Regions from separate parts of the Brachymonas sp. J145 genome, predicted to be linked through region 1. Evidence: predicted binding sites of a transcription regulator. Region 1 holds the regulator's gene; each other region holds the start of a gene.
What was found. Region 1 encodes sigma-54, which starts transcription at its own class of promoters, with help from an activator protein. Its sites were predicted from a motif close to TGGCANGNAANCTGCTTT; they were not measured.
Positions count from the first base shown of each region.

Region 2: the regulator sigma-54 is predicted to act here: its motif matches at 1,120-1,137, upstream of V1261_RS10885 (TorF family putative porin).
Region 3: the regulator sigma-54 is predicted to act here: its motif matches at 885-902, upstream of V1261_RS07150 (circularly permuted type 2 ATP-grasp protein).

Region 1 covers NZ_JAZDCI010000001.1:411,165-413,351, forward strand. Annotated here, with positions in the region: gene lptB (LPS export ABC transporter ATP-binding protein) at 1-371, shown strand, start outside; gene rpoN (RNA polymerase factor sigma-54) at 477-2,018, shown strand; gene ssb (single-stranded DNA-binding protein) at 2,099-2,187, opposite strand, start outside.
Region 2 covers NZ_JAZDCI010000014.1:13,088-15,274, reverse strand. Annotated here, with positions in the region: gene V1261_RS10895 (CsbD family protein) at 1-33, opposite strand, end outside; gene V1261_RS10890 (dienelactone hydrolase family protein) at 189-896, opposite strand; gene V1261_RS10885 (TorF family putative porin) at 1,183-1,941, shown strand; gene glnK (P-II family nitrogen regulator) at 1,999-2,187, shown strand, end outside.
Region 3 covers NZ_JAZDCI010000006.1:36,313-38,499, forward strand. Annotated here, with positions in the region: gene V1261_RS07150 (circularly permuted type 2 ATP-grasp protein) at 1-842, opposite strand, end outside; gene V1261_RS07155 (DNA internalization-related competence protein ComEC/Rec2) at 944-2,187, opposite strand, start outside.

The DNA of each region.
Region 1 (2,187 bases):
ACGCACTGCTGGCCGACCTGAACATCGAGCGCCTGCGCAAGTCGCCGGCACTGGCGCTGTCCGGTGGCGAACGCCGCCGCGTCGAGATTGCGCGCGCCCTGGCCACGCAGCCGCGCTTCATCCTGCTCGATGAGCCCTTTGCCGGCATCGACCCGATTGCCGTGCTCGACATCCAGCGCATCATCCGCTTCCTCAAGCAGCGCGGTCTGGGGGTGCTGATCACCGACCACAACGTGCGCGAAACGCTGGGTATCTGCGACCACGCCTACATCATCAGCGAAGGCCGCGTGTTGGCCTCTGGCACGCCCAGCGATATCGTCGCCGATCCCGATGTGCGCCGCGTCTATCTGGGCGAGAACTTCAGCATGTGATGCGCATTTGCTGACAACTGCCTTTATCTGCATGCTATCTGTCCTGTTATCCGTCACCTGCCTCGCGTCAGGTGACATCGCAGGCAGCCACCCGGAAGCCGGCTGATGAAAGCCGGTCTGCAACTCCGTATCAGCCAGAACCTGGCGCTGACGCCACAGCTGCAGCACGCGATCCGCTTGCTGCAGGCTTCGACCCAGGAGCTGCAGCAAGAGCTGGAGCAGATGCTGGCCGAGAATCCGTTTCTGGAGCAGGCCGAGGAGGATACCGGTACGGACGACCAAGCCGATCCGCCAGCAGCAGCCACCAGTCATGCGGAAGACGCAGCCGAACGCCTTGACCGCGACGAGGACTGGTCTGGGCGCGATGCCTGGGACGACTGGTCTTCAGGCGCCAACGAACGCGATAGCGCAGACAGCCACGCATCCAGCCAGGCCAGCGAAGAGCAGCTCCATACCCGCTGGGCCAGCCACCAGCCTGATGATGACGAGTCGCCCTGGTCCGGCAAGCCGCAGCCCGACAAGCTGAGCACCCACTTGCACCAGCAGGCGCTGGCCTTGCGGCTGGATGCCCTGGACCGCGCTGCCCTGTATGCGCTGGTCGAATCCTTGAATGAAGACGGCTATCTGGAAGACAGCCTGGACGAGCTGGCGCTCGCGCTGCAGCAGCAGATTCCGGACAGCCTGCTGGATAGCGACCAGGAAACCCTGCACGACCACTTGCGCATCGCACTGGGTCTGCTGCAGTCGATGGAACCGCCTGGCGTTGGCGCGCGCGACCTGGCCGAATGCCTGCGACTGCAGCTGCTGGCGCTACCCGCCAGCCAGACCGATGCCGCCACGCGCCAGATTGCACTGGACCTGTGCGCGCAACCGCTGGAACTGCTGGCGCGACGCGACCTGCGCACGCTGGCACGCCTGACCGGCCATGGCCAGCCTGCGCTGCGCCAGGCACTGCAGCTGATTGCCCGCCTCGAGCCCAAGCCAGGCCGCCGCTTTGCCACTGCCGAGCAACAAGTGGTGATTCCCGATGTTCTGGTGCTGCGCGCTCCGGCAGGCCAGCAGTCTCCCTGGCTGGTGCGGCTCAATCCAGCGGTGCTGCCGCGCGTGCAGGTACAGGACAGGTATGCGGGCGTGCTGCGCCAGTACCAGGGCGAAGCGGTGCAGGCACTGCAACAGCAGCTGCAGGAGGCGCGCTGGATGGTCAAGAGCATCCAGCAGCGCTTTGACACCATCCTGCGCGTCAGCCAGGCGATCGTGGAGCGCCAGCAACGCTTTTTCGAGCAAGGTGTGCTGGCCATGGAGCCGCTGGTGCTGCGCGAGATTGCCGAGGCGCTGGCGCTACACGAATCCACTGTCAGCCGCGCCACCAGCGCCAAGTACATGCAGACACCCTGGGGCACTTTCGAACTCAAGTATTTCTTTGGTTCCGGCATCGGCACCGATGACGGTCAGGCCACCAGCAGCACCGCCGTGCGCGCCCTGATCGGCCAGCTGATTGCCGATGAAGAGGTACGCAAGCCGCTCAGTGACCAGCGCCTGGTCGACCTGCTGGCGGAGCGCGGCATCCAGTGTGCCCGCCGCACCGTGGCCAAGTACCGTGAACAGCTCAAGCTGCCGCCGGCACATTTGCGCAAGTCGCTGGACTGAGCGCCAGAAACAGGCATGCCCGCACAAGGCGGGCATGATCCGATGGCCGTGCTGCCCCTGACAGGGCAGACAGGTGTTTCTTAGAACGGAATATCGTCGTCCATGTCACCAAAGCCACCGGCGTCGCTCATCGGCTGCGCGGCCGCGGGGGCAGCCGCCGCCGGTGCGG
Region 2 (2,187 bases), on a different contig from region 1:
CTTCCAGTTGCCTTCGATGGTGTCCTTGTTGATGGCGGTCATTGCTTTATCTCCATTCAATAGGGATGTCAGTGCATCCGGGTGAAAGGACTGCTGCGGTGACGTCTGTCATCTGCAGCAGCACTGGGTTCAGTGTAGAAAAGCCCTGACTTGCGGCGGGTGGGACAAGCTTGCAAGCAGACGTAGGATCAGGCCTTCAGGGCCGACAGCGCCTGCAGCGTGCGCTCCATGGCGATGGCGTCGGCTGCGGCATCATAGTGGTTGCCGTTTGGGCGCGCGAAGGCGTGTTGCACGCCCGGGTACTCGAACACCTGCACGTTGTCGTGCTGGGCGGCAGCAGCCTTGATCTGCTCCTGCGCTTCGGCCGGGCAGTATTCGTCCTGGCCGGCAAAGTGCAGCACCAGCTGGCCCTTGATGTTGACCATCTCGTCCAGCCTGGCTTCGATGCCGGTACCGTAATAGCCCACCGACACGTCGGCATCGGTGCGGCAGGCCGCCAGATACGCCATCTTGCCGCCCAGGCAGTAGCCCACCACGCCGGCCTTGGGGTAGTCATTGCAGGCCTCCAGGCTGGTGCGCGCCGTCATCAGCACGGTGCCAATGTCCTGTGCGCCCACATTCTGGTCAAAGTTGTTGAAGAAGCCGAAGGCCTTCTCCCAGCCTTCCGGCGAATAGTCCAGCTCCACGCCCGGCTCCAGCCGCCAGAACAGGTCCGGCACGATGGCCACATAGCCTTCCTCGGCATAGCGGTCGGCCACCTGGCGCATGGTCTCGTTCACGCCAAAGATTTCCTGGCAGATGACCAGGGCCGGGCCCTTGCCCGATGCAGGTTCGGCGACATAGGCGCTGAAAGTGCCGGTGCCGTCGGTGGACTGGATCTCGATGGTGTAGCTCATGCTGTCTCCTTCATGGTTCTTGGTAAGGACCCGCCACCAGGCACATGGCAGGTTGTCCCGATCGATTATGACGGGGGAAACTTGCCGACAACATGACAGCTTCCCGCTGCCATGTGTCAGAGTGTGTCGGGAAAAGCACCAAACCCGGGCGAAACGCACCAATGCAGTGCATGTTTCGTGTGCCTCTTGCTGCATCGCGGCAAAAAACGCCTGCTTACAGACTTGGCACATATCTTGCTTGATATCGCATGCAGTCATTCACTCATACGCGATCGGGAGGATCATCATGCGCACTATCCCTGCAATCCCTGCGGTTCTGGTCATCACACTGTTGTCCGGCCTGTCTGCCACCAGGGCCCTGGCCCAGGAGGCCGCACCGTCGGCTGGCGGCCTCAGTGCCAATATGGGTGCGGTCACACTGTATAAGTACCGTGGCCAGGACCAGTACATCAACCACAGCGGCGAAGAGAAGAAGCTGCGCCCGGCCCTGCAAGCCGGCTTGGACCATGACTTCGGCAACGGCTTTTACGTGGGCAACTGGAACTCCAGCGTGCGCTTGCCCAGTAGCAGCGGCACCGCCCATCTCGAAATGGACTTTTACGGTGGCTACCGTTTCGAGACCGGCCTGCTGGCCTGGGACGTAGGCGCGCTGCGCTACCAGTATCCCGGCTCCGGCGTGCTCAACACCACCGAGGTCTATGCCGGTGCCACCTATGGCCCGGCCACGCTCAAGTATTCGCATACCGTGTCCGACCGCTACTTCGGCTTGGAGGGTGGCAAGAACACCGGCTATCTCAACCTGGCTGTGAATTACCCGGTCAGCGAGGCCGTGGCGCTGCAGGCCAGTGTCGGTCACACCATGCTGGATGGCGGTGCGCGCCAGGCCAGCGGCCTGCCCGATTACACCGATTACAGCCTGGGCCTGGCCTGGACGGCTCAGCCCGGGCTGACCGTGACGGCAGCCGTGGCGGGTGCCAACCAGGACGATGCCTGGGGCTATGTGAACAAGCCCAAGGCCATTATTGGCATGAAATATGCTTTTTGATTCCTGTGCGACGCGCCATACGCGTCACCTGCAGACCCTCACCAGGAGTACCCGAACATGAAGCTCATCACCGTGATCATCAAACCCTTCAAGCTCGACGACGTGCGTGAAGCCCTGTCAGACATCGGTGTGCGCGGCGTCACCGTCACCGAAGTGAAAGGCTTTGGCCGTCAGAAAGGCCATACCGAGCTCTACCGCGGCGCCGAATATGTCGTCGATTTTCTGCCCAAGATCAAGCTCGAAGCT
Region 3 (2,187 bases), on a different contig from region 1:
TAAATCACATCGACGCGCTGCGGGCCCCGCGTGGTGCGCATATAGACAAAGCCATCCTTGACAAACAGGTCCTGGCCTTCAACCAGCTCCACGCCCATCTGCTGCGCCAGAAAGGCATGCTCAAAATAGGCACTGTTGTACATGCCGGGCGTGAATACCACCACCACCGGCTCGGACACCGCGCCGGGAGCACAGGAGCGCAAGGTTTCCAGCAGCAGGTCAGCATAGTGGGCGACCGGCTCGACCTGATAGGTGCGGAACAGTTCGGGGCACAGACGCATCGACATCTTGCGGTTTTCCAGCATGTAGCTGACACCGCTGGGCACGCGCAGATTGTCTTCCAGTACGAAGTATTCGCCGTCTTTGGAACCATGGCTGGCTCGAACGATATCAATGCCGCTAATGTGCGAATACACCCCATGCGGTACCACCACACCTTCCATCTCCGGACGATATTGCGCGTTCTGCAGCACCTGGTCGGCCGGAATCACGCCCGCCTTGAGAATGTCCTGGTCGTGGTAGATGTCCTGAATGAAGCGGTTCAGTGCAGTCACACGCTGCGCCAGCCCTTTTTCCAGCTGTTGCCACTCCTGGGCAGGAATGATGCGTGGAACCAGATCAAAGGGGATCAATCGCTCGGTACCGGCACCATCCTCGTCTTTTTCGCCATATACGGCAAAGGTGATGCCGACCTTGCGAAAGATCATCTCAGCCTCTTCTCGACGCCGCTGCATTGATTCGGCTGTCTGGCTACGCAGCCACTCGGCGTAGCGCAAATAGTGGTCGCGAACCTGATCATCCGCGTAAGGCACGGAGGCAAACATTTCATCAAAGGCGCGCATGATCGTCGGGACTCCTCAGGTTTGGAATGGATCACTGCAAGACAAGCAAGAATGATGCCTAGTTGTAATCTGGTGTAGCAATTGCTGCCGCAACTTCAAATTTATAACATCCGGAATGACCAGAAGTGGGCATTTCCTGCCCTCTCGCAGTGCATCCGCTGATCCTGTGAGCTCCACAATGCAGCACCACAACTGTCGCTGCGCACTACGTTGGCACCCTGCTCCTGCAAGCGTTGCAAGACCTCGGTATGCGGATGACCATAACGGTTACGGTAGCCGTGCTGGATCACTGTCCAGCGCGGCTGCACCGCCTGCAGCCAGTCCGCACCCGTAGAGCTGTTGCTGCCGTGGTGGCCGGCTAGCAGCACATCGGCACGCAGATGCTGCGCCGGATAGCGTTGCAGCATGCGCTGCTCGCTGACAAATTCGGCATCCCCCATCAGCATGGCGGTACGCTGGCCGTTGCTGATACGCAGCACGCAACTGCCGGCATTGCCCCAGTCACTGCCGGCCAGATCCTGCGCTGCCGGATGCAGCACCTCGAACTGCACGCCATCCCATGCCCAGCGCTGGCCCGCCAGACAGGGCTGGATCTGCCGCTGCTCATGCAGCGGATGGCCCGGCTCAATGACGCCGGACAACACGGCCTGCGGCTGGCTCGCCAGCAGGGACAGCAGGCCCCCAACGTGATCGGTATCGGAATGACTGAGCACGATGCGGTCCAGCTGCAGGCCTTGCGCTGCCAGCATCGGCGCCAGAATGCGCTCGCCGGCATCGGTATGGCGGCCGATGGCGGGACCGGCGTCGAACAGCAGGCTGTGGCGTGCCGTACGCAGCAGCACGGCACCACCCTGCCCCACATCCACCGCCTGCAGGCTGAAACCACCAGCGGGCGGTGCCGGAGCCTGCCAACCCAGTACCGGCACCAGGCAGACCGCACCCAGCGCACGCCACCACAGCGGCAGGCGCAGGCACAGCAACGCGCCACCAGCGATGCCGATGGCGCCAACCCAGACCGGTGCCATCGCCGTGCCGTAGACCGCCCACGGATAGGCCGCCATCCAGACCAGCCCCGGCCAGCACCATTCCAGGATCACACCAGCCAGCGTCCAGAGTGGTGCCCACAGCATGCCCAGCATCGCCAAGGGCGTGACCAGTACGGTCACCAGGGGCACGGCCACTGCATTCGCCAGTATTCCGACCACCGACACCTGGCCAAACATCAGCAAGGCCAGCGGCGTCAGCGCCAGTACCACCACCAGTTGCTGCTGGCCAAACGCGAGTACTGCTGCCAGCAGGCGCGCCCACCAGTTGTCTGGGGTTTCGGATTTCGCCGAATCACCTG